One region of the Marinomonas pontica genome, then DNA from elsewhere that is predicted to be linked to it. Evidence: riboswitches for the same ligand, from Rfam matches in the RefSeq annotation. Region 1 holds a riboswitch; the other holds the start of a gene.
What was found. A riboswitch is a leader RNA that binds a small molecule or an ion and turns the genes downstream of it on or off. The one in region 1 is predicted to bind FMN.

Region 1 (7,578 bases):
TCTGTCACAGGCACCAAATCCAACACCGGATTTTTTCGCAACTTAAAAAACAACACCACGCCAATGGCCGTAATAAACACACCATGACTAAGAAACAAAGCCTGTAAACCGTAATGACCTAGAATGCTCTTGCCCAACCAGCCGCACACAGCAAACGCCACACCAAAAAACGTCCCCCAAATGCCCATGGTCAACGATCTATGTTGTGGCGCACTCAATTTCGCAATCAAAGTGGGTGCCGCAACCACCACACCCAACTGAGAAAAGCCTTCTAACATTCGAGTGATAAACAGCACCTGAAAAGAAGGTAAGCTGGACTGAACAAACGACAAAGTGCCGCCCAATAACAAAGCCCCCACCAACACTTTCAAATACCCAACGCGACTGGCAATCATCCCCGCTGACACACCGAACACCAAACCCACAATGCCCACTGCAGACAACGCAGCTCCTGTAGACGGCGCGCCCATTTGATAATGCGCCAGCAACGCGTCAAACGACACCGACACCTTAGCAAACTGCATCGCCGCGGAAATCCCCGCGATCCACAATAAAATAACGTTTAGCCACTGGGTTTTCGGCTCAACCATTGGAGAATGAACAGACGTGTTTGGCATCTCGCTTCCTTATTAGAGTAAAAATGACGGCATCCATACGAAAAGACCCGCTAAAAGCTGACCTCGCGGACAAATTAAGAGCGCCATTCTAATGCAAAAAGCCCCAAATAGGGGCAGGTATTTGCGGAATTAAAAAAGGAAAAGCAGAAACAAAGCCCGATATTTATCAATCAGGCCCTTACCATTCTGTTACTGAGCCGCTGGCGCTAGCTCTGTTTTTCTCAGCTCTTTCATGCGCAAGCCAATATTGCCTAAAATCAGCATCAAGCCGCCGATGATTTGATAGCCGGTTAAGCCCATGTCTAGGAATAGCCAGTTGATGGCGGCGGCGAAGACGGGAAAGGACAGTTCGGCCAGGGTAGCAAGTTGTGCGGGGACGGTTTTGAGCCCTTGGTAATAGAACCACATGCCGATAAAACCACTTAGTAGAGCCATCACAACCGCCAAACTCAAATCAATAGACGTCATTGGTACTAGGCTCTCAGACTGTGCCAACGCCATCGGTAGCAACACCAATAATCCCGCGACAAAACGCCCTGACATGATCGCATTGGCGGGCATGTGTTGATGCGATAAATATTTACCGCACACCGTTGCTGCGCCCCATGCGATCACGGCGATGAGCGTGTAACCGTAACCTTTCATGATGCTGGCAGTGTCGCTTGAATAGTGCCATTGCGCATCACCCAATTGGCGAAGGTCTGGCCACATCATCACGAAGCTGCCCAGCAAAATCACCGCCGCCCAGCGAACAAACTGCCCTTCAATGCGCTCTTTCAACAACCAGTAGGCCAATAGAATCGCCACAATGGGTTGCAGCTTTTGCAGCAAGATCACCACAGTTGGATTCAAATAATGAAAGGCTTCCGTAAATGCCAAGGTGCCCATGGCCGAGCCTATGCCGCCAATAAAAAACAGGCACGAAAAACCGCTGATCGACATATGACGATAAACGTGACGATAGCGCCACAGCATAGGACTGACGAACAGCACCAAGGTAAGGTGTTCGATGAGAACAATTTGCAGTGTGGAATAACCCGCGCCCAGTAAAGGGTAACGAATTAAGGTATCCAATGCCCACGTGAAACACGCGATCATGATGAAAAATGTGCCTGCCATCTTTGGTTTCTCCAATCAGTAAGATGCACAGGGGTGATGAGAACGAATAGTACCAAGATCTGTACGCAGAAAAGCACAGCTCAGAAGCACCTGAAAAGCATCAGGCGCCACAAAGACTTGGTCGACTTCTATCATCCGGACTGTAACCGTCGGCTCTGGAGTCTCACCAGATCTGCTGTCCCTTGCGTCTTAACCTAGGTTTAGTTAAATAAGACACAAAGCGCTCGCGGGCTGTTTGCTGAATCCTTCGATTCAAAAAAATCACCGCCGGTGGGGAATTTCGCCCCGCCCCGAAGTTCGATTAATGTAAAAATTTCAACCGCCACTTTACCGCTATCCCTTTGTTTAGGCAATAAACCGGCGATAAATTGACCGCCGCAAAATGACATTGTTTGTTTCTTTATCAACAAAATTCTGACCATTTATGCAGTATTGCTATACACTCTCATGCACACGTTCATATCCAAGAATAACCTTCATTGAATAGGATGATTTCAATGCAAACCTCTTCCAAAAGCGGCATTTTTTATGCGCTGACGGCATTCACTTTATGGGCCATCGCGCCGATTTACTTTAAAGAAATGTCATTTGTTCCGGCACAAGAAATTCTCGCTCATCGAGTCGTCTGGTCCTTCATCCTTGTTCTGATATTGATCTTACTTCTTCGCTATACCGACGCGTTGAAAACCGTGCTTCGCTCTCGTAAAACACTGTTGGCCATGCTGGTTTCAACTTTGCTTATTGGCTTCAACTGGGGGACGTTTATTTGGGCGGTACAAAATAACAAGATGCTCAGCGCCAGCTTGGGTTACTACATTAACCCTCTCATCAGTATCTTGTTAGGTATGATTTTCTTTCAGGATAAACTCGATAAAGTACGTAAAGCTGCCGTTGTTCTGTGCTTTTGTGCGGTGGTGTTTGAGGTGATTCAATTCGGCTCTTTGCCTTGGATCGCGCTTATTCTCGCAGTGACTTTTGGCTTTTATGGCTTGGTTCGCAAAAAAGTGGCCGTCGACAGCTTCACCGGCATGGCGATAGAAACGGGGATTATGTTGCCATTTGCGCTTTTGTATTTGATCTGGAGCCCATCTGCTACGGCGAATATTTTTGACAACAGCGCGCATGTAAATTGGTTGTTGTTCGCGGCAGGGCCAGTCACTATGGTGCCGTTGATGTGCTTTGCGGCAGCGGCAAACCGAGTCAGCATGGTGACGCTTGGGTTCTTTCAATACATCGGCCCAACGGGCATGTTTTTTCTCGCGGTGTTTTTGTACGACGAACCGCTTAGCCCAGAAAAGCTGACCACCTTTGTGCTGATCTGGTCGGCGCTTGTCATATTGATTCTCGACTCGGTTCGTAAAATTCGTAAAAACCGAGCCAAACAGGCACTTGATAAAAACGCCTTACGTTAGGTGCTGGTTTTCTATTGATTTCACTTGGCATTTTTCTGAAATACGCGCCACGAGAAAGCGAACACATGAAAAACAAAACGGTCTAATAAAACAGTTTTTTAGCATGATTGGATATATAAACTCCGTCGTTTTTTGTTTCTTTTTTAGGCGCTAAGTCCCAAAATCGCGGCATGTTTGTCTACTGATTATACGCTATGAAAATCATCTCTTTTGACGCCCTTAGAACCTTGCATTTGCCGCAAGTTCGCTACATCAAACCCGAATCGATGTACGACCATTTGGATGAAATAAAAGACGCCGATTGGCTGCTTTTTCCTCAATATTGGCAACTCAACGCCTTGGTTCATGGGCTGAAAAAGCGAATTTTTCCTAGTCTGGCCACCTACATGATTGGGCACGATAAAGTGGAAATGACGCGGACGTTTCGTACCGTCGCACCCGCACAACATCCCTACACGATTATCGCAGCCAACACGCCCTACGAAGCCGAGAAAATCTGGGACGACATGCCTTCTCCTTTCGTGGCAAAGATTCCACGCAGCAGCATGGGCAACGGCGTTTTTTTAATCGAAACCATCGGTCAATGGCGCGACTACGTGGCGCAAACAGACGTGCTGTATGCGCAAGAATACCTGCCCATTGACCGAGACATGCGCGTCATCTGGGTTGGTAATAAAATCGTTAACGGTTACTGGCGTTTGCAGTCAGACAACGGCTTTCACAACAACATCAGCCAAGGTGGGCAGGTGGAAGCGGCCTTGATTCCAAAAGAAGCGCAAGATCTTGTCACCTATTTGGCCGAATCGTTAGACATCAACCACGCAGGTTTCGACATTGCCATGGTCGGTTCAGTGCCGTATGTGATTGAAATCAATCGTATCTTTGGCAACCAAGGATTGCCTACCATACAAAATGACGTCAACACGGAACTGTTGAACTACCTCAATGAGCAACATTTGCTGTCAGTGGCTAACTTGATCGATCAACCTAGCGGTTTTTAGCGCGCCGACCCTGTCAATAAGCCAAGCCTGATGGCTTACGGTCTCTGTCTCGCCATTTTAATCATGGTGTTGATGGCTGTATTAAGGGTTTTGGCGATGGCAGGGGGAATGCTGACATTCGCACGACAATCATTGATGCCTGCAGCGTATTCAGTGAAGAGTTTTTTCTCGGTGTAACGCCCATTTAGCGTCTTATAAAAGCTGGCTTTTTGACGATCAAACAGCGCTTGCATGAGTTTCGCTTGGGCTTCATTGCCACCATACATGTTCAGCAACTTGGGCTTAATCATGTCATTTTGCAAAAAGCCGCCATACGCCGATAAACCAGCATGCACCGCGAGCACGTCTTCCTTTGCATAATTGCCCGCGAATTCGTCCAATTTTGAATCGACAAAATCCACCAAAGCAAAACAAGAATTAAGCTCATTAATAGACGGATTGGCCGCCAACAACCACGAAGGCGAGCACAACAAACTGACAAGGAAGAACAGGTGTTTAAGCACGGACATCCCCTTTTCTTTTTTATAATTATAGTAATGGGCTGGATAAAACGCCCCGTCGAAACAGTTTTATCTAATATTATGAGGTAGAACAGTCTAAAACAATCACGACGAAATAGTGGGAGCGGTTTTATTGAGGCGCTTAGGGCGTTTTTCCCAGCGTACTTTGACTTCAAATTGCTGGCTGTCTTCGTCTTCTGACGCGCTGACTTTCAAGCGCATCAGGCCCTTTGGGTCGAGCGTCAACGCACCGTCTTTGTCTTCGCTGAACTCCAATTTGCCTTTGGATAAGCCTTTGGAAAGCGCTTTTAATACGCCTTGAATATCATCAGCATCCAGTAACGCTTCGTATTTGAACTCGGTTTTTGATTTCATAAATGTTATCCGTAAATTCCTTGTAGATCCTGAGCCGTAATGACTTTTGCGGTTGGGTAGTCACAACTTAACCCAACAATACCGGCGTCTTTCCCTATTAAAGTCGCACCTATGCCAAAGCCGCTTAAACCTTCGGCTTTGCGAGAATGCGCGTCTAGCGTGATGTCCGCTTCCACGTGCACCAAGCCTTTTTTGATGGTGATTCGCTGACCTTGCTGACGGTTGATATGGCCTTGAACCACCACATGAATGCCCGCTTTATGAATCGCTTCGACGCCACGTTTGGTCAGTGGCAGGTCGGCATCGCGGTATTTGGTTCGAAAAGTGTTGGCAATCGAACTGTAGTAAAAGCTGAATAAGTCACGACGCTTGAGGTTACGGTGAAAGGCCTTGTTCGCGTATTTGGTGCCGCTTTTTAGTAGCATTTGCCCCATGCTGTCATCCAATCCCGCGTGCAAAAACAAGAACGAGCCACGTTTCGCGACCAGCTCCATTTTGCGGAAAAACCAATTGAACTCGCCTTTTTTATGTAGGAACAAAGCTTGGCATTTCAACGAGGTAGCGTACACCTTGCGCAGGCTCAATCCCGCAGCCAAGCAATGCTTTTCAAAGCTGTGGTTCTTCGATTCCATTTTGCGCACTTCGCGATCGATGCCTTCCGCCGTCAAAAAGCCAGCCGCATGAAAAGGAAACTCTTTAAACCATTCGTCGCCAGGAAAAAGCAATTCTCGACAGGTATCTTCATCAGGGATTTTTTTGTCCCAATGCGTGTCCGCCAAATATTCGTCGAATACTTCGCGAAACAATGGCACGACTTTTTTGCCCATGCGCACAAAGAAGTGCTGATTGCCGACGTCTTTTTTACGCGCCAACGCTAACAAGCCCATGAGCAAACGCAAATCGTGATTGCCCGCCAGCAGCGTCACTCGCGCTTTCAGCTTATAAAGCTGTTTTACACTGCGCAGTAATTCGAGGTTGCTTGGCCCTTTGTCCAAACAATCCCCACCGACGATGATCTCCGACTGTTTGCCTTTTTTCGTCAACGTCAATTGACCCAAGCCCGCTTTTTTCTTGCGCTCTGCCACACCCGCCGCGATCAATGACGCTTCAAATGCATGAGCGTCCGCGTGCGGATCGGAAATAAACACCACCGAACGCTTTGGCCAGCGCAGCTTATTTTTCTTAAATAAAGAAGGTGTTTTGTTCGGTTCTAATACATGACTATTTACCGAACCATCATCCCGCGGCCAAGCGGTCCACTCGCTCGGTAAGCGAGCAATAATGTCAGCATGATGAGGTCGATCTGTGACGGTTGGGATAGGGCTTTGCATTGTGTTTACCTTTTTTATTAAAAGAGCCATTAATCAGGCACGTGACATTCAGTCCAGCGCAGCGATTAATTCATAAGCGTAATCAAAATCGATTTTGCCTTTCAATCGATACACCGCCACTTGGCTAAGCTCAGAGGCATAGTGCGACACCGACCTAATCGCATTCAAATCAATAAACGCACCGTCTTTGCCTTGAAAAAAAGGCCCAGGACGCTTACGCAAGCCTTCAATGGCATCGGGTTCGGAGGACAAGTCAACCGCTTCAATCTGAGTGGGTTCGTCACTGCTCAATGACCAATCCAGCATAATCAGCCGCTCTAAATTACCCGCCAAATCCACGCGACCAGCACCGTAATCGTCTTCGATTTGCACATCGTACTTTTCTTCTATTGACCACAATTCAGCTTGTGTCATTTGCGCCAACGCTTGCTGGCGAGATTCAGGCAAAATGTGACGCAAACGATCCGAATGCAACAAAGTACCTGGGTTTACTCTTGGCAGTTTTGCTAACCCCATGGCCTTTGTGCCTTGCTCCGTTTTCTTCAGCAGGATTCGGTCGTTGGTCAGAAAGTGGCGCGCTGGGTTTTCAAGACAACGCAGCATCAGCGTCGATTTCCCCCCACCAGAGCCCGCCGCAATGGCCGTCACCGCACCATTAACACTGAACGCAGACGCATGCCCTAAGGTAAAGTCATGACGCAAATACAAATTTAAAAACTGGTTGTTAATAAAATTAATAATTTGCGCCAAATTCGCCGCACAGGGACCAATCGCCAATAACTTTTGTGGACGCTGTAAAAACGCCATACCGGTTTTGAACTTCTTAATCCAACGACCGCCAGCCACATCGATGTAGCCTTCTTTTCGACCTTGCTTGCCTTCTTCTCTTGGCACGGCGAGCCAGTCCAGCTCTTCGCCTGCGGCCTCTTGCTCGATGACATACAAATCCAGCGCCACTGTCGCTTGCGCTTCAATGCTTGTGTAGCTGCGATAATAATCCGCCAGTGCGGCCAGCAACATCGGCTCATTGGCGTGTACCGTGACGGCCAAATCCGCAAACACCAAACGTATTGTGTCGGTGCAATGTTTTGTCCCTTCATCCACGTGGGCCAAGTTCAATAATGTTTTAATCATGATTTCGTTACCTCCTGTAAAACATGTTCTGCGTAGACCCGTGCCGCGTCTATGTTGCACCCTTCAAGTGCGCCTTTAAAGCCACCAAA
Region 2 (7,578 bases), 870 kb from region 1:
TGTGTTCCTCAACGGAAAAGGGCGGCCCTTGGTTCTCACCATCATAGTACAATGAGATGAGCAGTACCCAGGCTGAAGGGGACAATCGGTCAAGTGTATGACGCACATATTCGGCGCGTTTTGAGTCTGGCATGGCGACCATGGCAGCGCGATCATAGCAGGCATCGAAGTGGCTTTCGTTAAATTGAAAATAGTCGCCTTCGACAATGCGCAGAGGCAAATCATGGACGGTATGAATCTTTAATTCACCCTCTTGGTGAGTGTCATAGCTGAAGTCGTTATCCCCCAAAAATTGCACGACAGCCAAAGACGAAAGCTCAACGCCTGTCACCTGATAGCCTTGTTCTGCGAGCCAGATCATGTCATTGGATTTACCGCACAAAGGCACCAGAACGTGACTGCTTTTAGGCAATGTGGGCCAAAATTCTACGAGCTTAGGGTTCACGCCTTCCATATGAAAACCGATGCGGCCCGTTTTCCAACGATCTAGCCAAAATTCATTTGTAATCACGATAACCTCATTAAATGTGGGCTTGTTTAAAGTTCTGTATGTCTTATCCTAAACGGTGGAATTAGGTGATTGGATTTTCCAGTTAGGTCAAGGCTAGTATAGACATCTGCGGTGACTTTTCATTGCCACTTTCGTCCATTTTTACATACAGAGGCTGTCATTTTGAATATGGGGTTACTATGTCTTTAGAGTCTGCGCCAGATCACATTAAACTTGCTGTTGATTTGATTGAGCTATTGGAAGAACACGAAGTTGAGCCCGAGGTTGCCGTAGAAGCATTGTCTATTGTGTTGAAAGACTTTCAAAATAAGCGTGATAAAAACAACATAAAAGGCGGCTAAGTTTTTCATTTTAAAGCCTAAAATGGACGAAGTTCTGACTTTGCTTATCCAACATTATTCGCCGGTAACGTAGACATTTGCCTTGTTACATTCGCTATAATGGCCGCCATCCTATTTTGTTAAGAAGATTTACTATTTTGCACACACTTGATCAACTGAATCGTGGAGAGCTAAAAGGGGTGGTCCGTCTGCAGCTGTCTGAAGAGTTAACGACGTTTCCAGACGCTATTTTTGACCTTGCCGATAGCTTAGAAATATTGGATTTATCGAATAATAACCTAAGCTCTTTGCCTGCGGATTTATCTCGACTCAAAAAACTGCGTATTCTCTTTTGCTCCAATAACCAATTTACGCATTTGCCAGCCGTGTTAGGCGAGTGTGCGCAGCTGGAAATGATCGGCTTCAAAAGCAATAAAATCGTGTCGGTGTCTTCTGATTCATTACCAACGTTGACCCGTTGGCTGATTTTGACTGATAACAAAATTGAATATCTTCCCGAAGATGTTGGACGCTTAGCTCGTTTGCAAAAGCTAGCGTTGGCAGGAAACCGTTTAACGGCTCTGCCTGACTCTCTTGTTAATTGCCAAAAATTGGAGTTGGTTCGGCTGTCGGCCAATCAGCTTAAGGCTTTTCCAGATGTCTTATTGCATTTGCCACGTTTAGCTTGGTTGGCGTTTTCGGGCAACCCATTTTGCGCTGAGCGTGACCCGCATAATGAATTTAAAACGGTACCTTTTTCGGATTTGACGTTGCACCAAGTGTTAGGTCAAGGCGCGTCAGGGGTTATTTCATTGGCAACCTGGCACCATAACCGATTTGATTTTTCCGATTCTGTAGCAGTCAAAGTCTTTAAAGGTGAGGTGACCAGTGACGGCTATCCAGAAGATGAGCTGGATGCGTGTTTGGCCGTTGGAAGTCACAGCAATTTGGTTCAGCCTTTGGCGAAAGTCTCAGAGCCCAACTGTTCGGCTTTGGTGATGGAGCTGATTCCTGCGCATTATACAAATTTAGGTCAACCGCCGAGTCTGGACTCGTGCACCCGAGATACGTTTGTGAAAGAGCAAGAGTTCTCGATTGAAAAAATCGCTTATGTTATTGAGCAGGCGGATCGGCTGGTGGCGCATTTTTGTGAGAGAAAAGTCAGCCATGGTGATTTCTATGCACACAATACTTTGATCAATCAAGATGGTCATATTTTGTTTGGAGATTTTGGTGCCGCATCAAAGTATGCGAATTTATCGGAGCAGCAACAGGGTGGTATTGAACAAATAGAGCAGCGCGCTTTAGGCTTCTTTATTGATGATATGTTGAATTTGTGTGACGAAGTTGGGCAAAAAAGCGTGTTGTATGATTCGCTAAGCAAGCGCCGTTTCGTTTAATCGCTCAAAAAAACGCCTCGCAGGGTAAATAATGCGAGGCGTTTTATGTTGAAACGTGTTAGATCATAGGCTTAAAGCATTTGCTTGGCTTTTTCGGTCAAACGAATGGTTTGATCGCACGCGTTAGCCAATTCGATGCCTTTCTTAACAAAATGACGACTAAAGTAGTCTTTATGCTCGTCGTGTTCATGGAAATTATGAGGTGTCAGCACCGCCGTAAGAACCGGAACTTCTGTTTCCAATTGAACTTGCATTAATGCATTGCAAATTGCCTGAGCAACAAAGTCATGACGGTAGATGCCGCCATCTACAACCAAGGCTGTACCAGCAATCGCGGAATATTGACCGCTCTTTGCCAGTAGTTTGGCTTGTAATGGAATTTCATATCCGCCAGGAACGGGAATGATGTCGATCAAAGACGCATCGTAGCCGCGAGAAACAAGTTCTTTTGTGAAGCCTTCAACGCAATTTAAAACGATGTCTGTGTGCCAAGAAGCGTGCAGAATCGCAATGCGTTTTGTTGCTGGAGTAAATTCAGTGTTATTCGTTGAGCTCTGATTCATGTGTTAATCCTAAAAATCTAAGGTGAATCAGGGCGAACGGGCAGGCAAATATACCACGATAAAATGGCATACCTTAACATGATGAGCCTAAAATAGGCACCATCATTAGAGGTTTTGTCTGACGCGCTCTCTATCATCCGGACTGTAACCGTCGGCTCTGGATTCACACCAGATCTGCTGACCCTAAAAGAAAGACTTCTTGTAGGCGCTCGCGGGCTTAGACTGTGATTAAAACAGGGTCTTTACCGCCGGTGGGGAATTTCACCCCGCCCCGAGAACGAAGTCGGATACATCCGACAGACGAAATATACTCGTTTTTGCCGGTGGCTGTCAAAGTGTCTGCCTTCCTCAACTGTGGTGACTTTGTGACAATTTTATGGATAACAAAAAGTAACCAAGAATGGGGGGGGCTAGTAGTGCTTTTTGTCTAGCTGGATATAAAATTACTATTAAGAGATTTTAATGTTTTGTTACAATAGCGCGCTGTTTATAACGAATAGCTTGGAATATTAGTCTGGAATGGAGTCTTACATGGTGAATATACACAAGACATTTGTGCATCGAGTGTTGATTGATCTGTCTGTTTTTGGCTTAGCGGCATGCAGTTCGGTTCATAAAGACACCACACATCTTAATGAAAGTGATGAGATGGAAGATATTTCTCAAACCAACTCGGCTGAATACCTTTGCAACAACACGCTTTTAACTGTGTTGTTCCATGCAGAAAATGCCCAAGTAAACTGGAAGGATAAAAACTACCATCTGACACATGCCATCAGTGCTTCTGGTGCTTTTTATCTAGGGGAAGGTTTGTCATTTTGGATTCATGGCGATGAAGCCGAAATTGAGCAAGGTGTCGTAAAAACTCAATGTCACCTTGTTCGAGTTGACTCTTAAATAGCTTTCAAATTAGATCACCTGAAGGGCGTTCACTTTAAATCGTGGTGTTTTCATCCCGTCACATTTGCAATACGTGTACAATGGCTTCATTCGCGCCTTAGGGCGCATGATTCCATTGTAGAGAACGTATGAGTAAGCTATTTGTCATGGGCATGGGCCCAGGTGATTTGGGTTTGGTTGCCCCTAATGCAACCGCAGCATTGTCTGTTTGCAGCGATTGGGTTGCCTACGGGTATTATCTTGATTTGCTTGGCGAACTGAGCGAAGGAAAAACTTTCCACAATTTGCCACTTGGTGAAGAAATTGGTCGCGCTCGATTGGCCTTAGATCTTGCAGCAGAAGGCAAAAATACCGCGTTAATTTCCAGTGGCGATATTGGCATTTACGCCATGGCAACCTTAGTATTTGAGTTGCTGGACATGCAATTACAAGGCAAAGAAAACCACCCTGAATGGCTCGATGTGGACATTGAAGTCATACCCGGAATTTCAGCAATGCAAGCCGGCGCCAGCCGCGTGGGTGCCATGTTAGGGCACGACTTTTGTACCATTTCACTTTCCGATCTTTTAACGCCATGGGAAACCATCGATAAGCGCTTGCATGCCTGTGGCGCTGGCGACTTTGTCGTGTCTTTTTACAACCCCGTGTCGAAAAAACGTGATTGGCAACTTAACCACGCGCGTGATGTCCTATTGCAATACCGTCCTGCCAGCACGCCAGTCATGATTGGCCGTCAACTGACACGCCCAGAAGAAGAGATTACTTTTACAACACTGGGAGAATTAGACGCAAAAGACGTGGACATGTTTACCATGGTAAGTGTTGGCAACTCGGATACGAAACACATAGTGAATGGTGAGAAACAGTGGATTTATACGCCACGTGGTTACTCAAAAAAACTTTAGTTAATCAAGATGTTAATACGATTAAGAGACACAATATGACGGTTTATTTTATTGGCGCCGGCCCAGGTGACCCAGACTTGATGACAATCAAAGCCGTCAAAACAATGGAGCGTTGTCCTATTGTTTTGTACGCAGGTTCATTGATTCCTCCTCAGGTGATAGACAGTGTTCGCGGTTCTGCTGAAGCCATTTATGACACAGCGGAAATGAATTTAGACGAAACCACCGCGGTGATAGAAAAAGCGGCGCAAGAAGGCAAAGACGTTGCGCGTTTGCAGTGCGGAGACCCTGCGTTGTATGGCGCGATCGGTGAACAGATTCGTCGATTGGAAGCATTAGATATAGATTACGAAGTGATTCCAGGGGTTAGTGCTGTTGCGGCTTCCGCCGCTATGCTAAGAAAAGAATTGACCTTGTCTGGCGTTTCTCAGACGGTGATTATGACGAGATACGAAGGCAAAACTCCTTTCCCTGAGCGTGAGCGTTTACCTGCGCTTGCTCAAAGTGGTGCGACCTTAGCAATTCACCTAGGCGTAACGCGTATTCATAAAATAGTTGAAGAACTGATTCCTCATTATGGTGAAGATTGCCCCGTTGCCGTCTGCTATCGCACAAGTTGGCCAGATCAGGATTATGTAGTGGGTACTTTGTCGGATATTGTGGCAAAAGTACGCGAGAAAAAATTCACTCGCACCAGTTTGATATTGGTCGGGAAGGTATTAGACACAGAAGATTTTGCAGACTCCTATTTATACGACAAAGGACAGGCGCACATCTTTCGTAAGATACATAAGTCTAAGAAAACATAATTTTAAAATATTATCCCTTAAAGTAAGAAGGATGAATCATGCAGTTGAATAAAATTCCCACAACAATTGTGACTGGCTTTTTGGGCAGTGGTAAAACAACCTTATTATCCAATGTGCTAAAGCAAGCTGCAGGAAAGCGCATTGCGGTTATCGTTAATGAATTTGGTGAGCTAGACATTGACTCAGAGCTACTGCGCTCTTGTCCATTGGATTGCCCGGATGAAGGTCAGGAAGCGACTGGACAACGCGGTGATGATGGTTTCTATGAATTAGCAAATGGGTGTATTTGCTGTACGGTAGAAGAAGAGTTCTTACCGGTGATGGAACAGCTGGTGGCGCGCAGAGATGACATAGACCATATTTTAATTGAAACCAGTGGATTGGCGTTGCCAAAGCCTTTAGTACAAGCGTTTAACTGGCCAGGTATCAAAGAGTATTGCACCGTTGATGCGGTAATCACTGTGGTCGATGGTCCTGCTGTAGCCGCAGGGCGTTTTGCTCATGATGAAGACAAAGTTCAGGCACAGCGCCAAGCGGACGAGAGTCTAGACCATGACCCAAGCTTGCAAGAGCTGTTAGACGATCAGTTGAGTGCAGCAGATCTAGTTGTTGTCAGTAAAAATGATCTATTGAACGACGAAGAGAGAGCACGAGTGCAAGACATTATCAGTCATGAAGTGCCAAATACGGTGAAAACCGTGTACATCGAAAATGGAGAAGCCGCACTTGATATGTTGCTAGGCATTGATGCTGCAACGGAAAGCCGAATCGACGAAGTGCATAACCACCATGATCATCATCATGCTCACGGCGCGCACCACGATCATGCCCATGACCACTTTGATTCTTTTGTTATTACCTTGGGTGAAGTGCAGTCTGACCTTTTGCAAGAAACCCTCACACAGCTGGTTGAAGAGCATAATATTTTTCGTATAAAAGGGTTTGCGGCAGTACATGGCAAACCGATGCGCCAAGTGTTTCAAGCAGTAGGAACGCGTTTAGACCGTTATTTTGATCGCTTATGGCAGCCTGAAGAGGTGCGTAAAACCCAGCTGGTATTTATCGGTAAAGGCATTAGTAAAGAGCAGGTTGAGAATATTCTTCATGATGCTTTGAGTGCTTGATCACGGCTACTGCGCTTGCCAATACTTTGTTAAAAATAGACTCGAATTGCTCATTTATAACTATAAACTCCGCTTTCTCGTCTATTTTTGCCTCGTCTTGGCTTCGCTCGTAACACCGTGAATAAGTGTCGAATAACCGAATAACTAGATTGATTTAATAAAAGAACGTAATTGGAGAAACCGTGCACTTATTAGCAGCCAAACCGGGTGGCTTTGTTGACGACGAAGGGATTGTCGATCTTGGGCAATCCCCAGCAGACTTGGTTATTTTGGCCGCGGCGGACAGTGTGCTCGGTGCTTTAGGCAGTGCTCTAGATCAATTGATTACAGAGCTAGGATCTCTGCCATCAGTTCGGCTTGCAAATTGGATGCAGTTGGTCAAACCCGCGGCTTACGATTTGTACGAACACAAGGTGCTCGATCACGCTAAAGTGGTCGTGGTGTCTTTGTTGGGCGGTGAGCATTACTGGGCATACGGTTTTCAGCGCTTGCAAGAATGGGCGCAAGCCAAAGCAGGTCGCACGCTTATCATCGTGCCGGGCGACGATTCACAAGACCCTTCACTAATGAACGTTTCCACTGCAAAACCAGAAGACTGTCATCGAGTATGGCGTTACTTGCGTGAAAGTGGCCAAGTTAACTCTCAGCAATTGTTCTATTTCCTCATTGATCGTTATTTTGGGTCGCCGTGTGCTTGGCAAGAGCCTACTCCTTTACCCAGTGCTTTGATTTATCATGCGGGGCATTCTGCTGGCTTTGCCCAGTGGCAAAATCATTATTCCGATGAATTAGCGCAAGGCTCTCCGGTCGCTATTTTGGCGTTTTATCGTTCTCATCTTCAAAGTGGCAACACCGTGATGTTTGATTGCTTGATCGAAGTGCTAGAGCAAGAAGGTCTGGTTCCGCTGGCGGTGGCGGTAAGCTCCTTAAAAGACGATGTCTCGGTAGGCTTGATCGAATCGTTAGTGGAACGCACTCAAGCCAAGGTGATTTTAAACACCACAGGTTTTGCGGCAAATCGCGTGGGCAGTCCAGATTTGGCTTCT

Region 2: linked by a shared signal. The riboswitch ahead of AABA11_RS04885 (6,7-dimethyl-8-ribityllumazine synthase) and the one ahead of AABA11_RS00780 (DMT family transporter) in region 1 are both predicted to bind FMN.

Annotation. Positions count from the first base shown of each region.
Region 1 covers NZ_AP027271.1:165,314-172,891, reverse strand. The annotation lists gene AABA11_RS00785 (MFS transporter) at 1-617, opposite strand, end outside; gene AABA11_RS00780 (DMT family transporter) at 807-1,736, opposite strand; FMN riboswitch at 1,856-2,039, opposite strand; gene rarD (EamA family transporter RarD) at 2,234-3,148, shown strand; gene AABA11_RS00770 (ATP-grasp domain-containing protein) at 3,343-4,149, shown strand; gene AABA11_RS00765 (hypothetical protein) at 4,185-4,652, opposite strand; gene AABA11_RS00760 (amphi-Trp domain-containing protein) at 4,755-5,024, opposite strand; gene AABA11_RS00755 (metallophosphoesterase family protein) at 5,030-6,355, opposite strand; gene AABA11_RS00750 (HprK-related kinase B) at 6,404-7,489, opposite strand; gene AABA11_RS00745 (GAK system ATP-grasp enzyme) at 7,486-7,578, opposite strand, start outside.
Region 2 covers NZ_AP027271.1:1,037,244-1,044,821, forward strand. The annotation lists gene AABA11_RS04870 (class I SAM-dependent methyltransferase) at 1-511, opposite strand, end outside; gene rsmS (pleiotropic regulatory protein RsmS) at 691-852, shown strand; gene AABA11_RS04880 (leucine-rich repeat-containing protein kinase family protein) at 990-2,231, shown strand; gene AABA11_RS04885 (6,7-dimethyl-8-ribityllumazine synthase) at 2,303-2,794, opposite strand; FMN riboswitch at 2,916-3,077, opposite strand; gene AABA11_RS04890 (MliC family protein) at 3,326-3,691, shown strand; gene cobJ (precorrin-3B C(17)-methyltransferase) at 3,823-4,599, shown strand; gene cobM (precorrin-4 C(11)-methyltransferase) at 4,635-5,408, shown strand; gene cobW (cobalamin biosynthesis protein CobW) at 5,447-6,532, shown strand; gene cobN (cobaltochelatase subunit CobN) at 6,715-7,578, shown strand, end outside.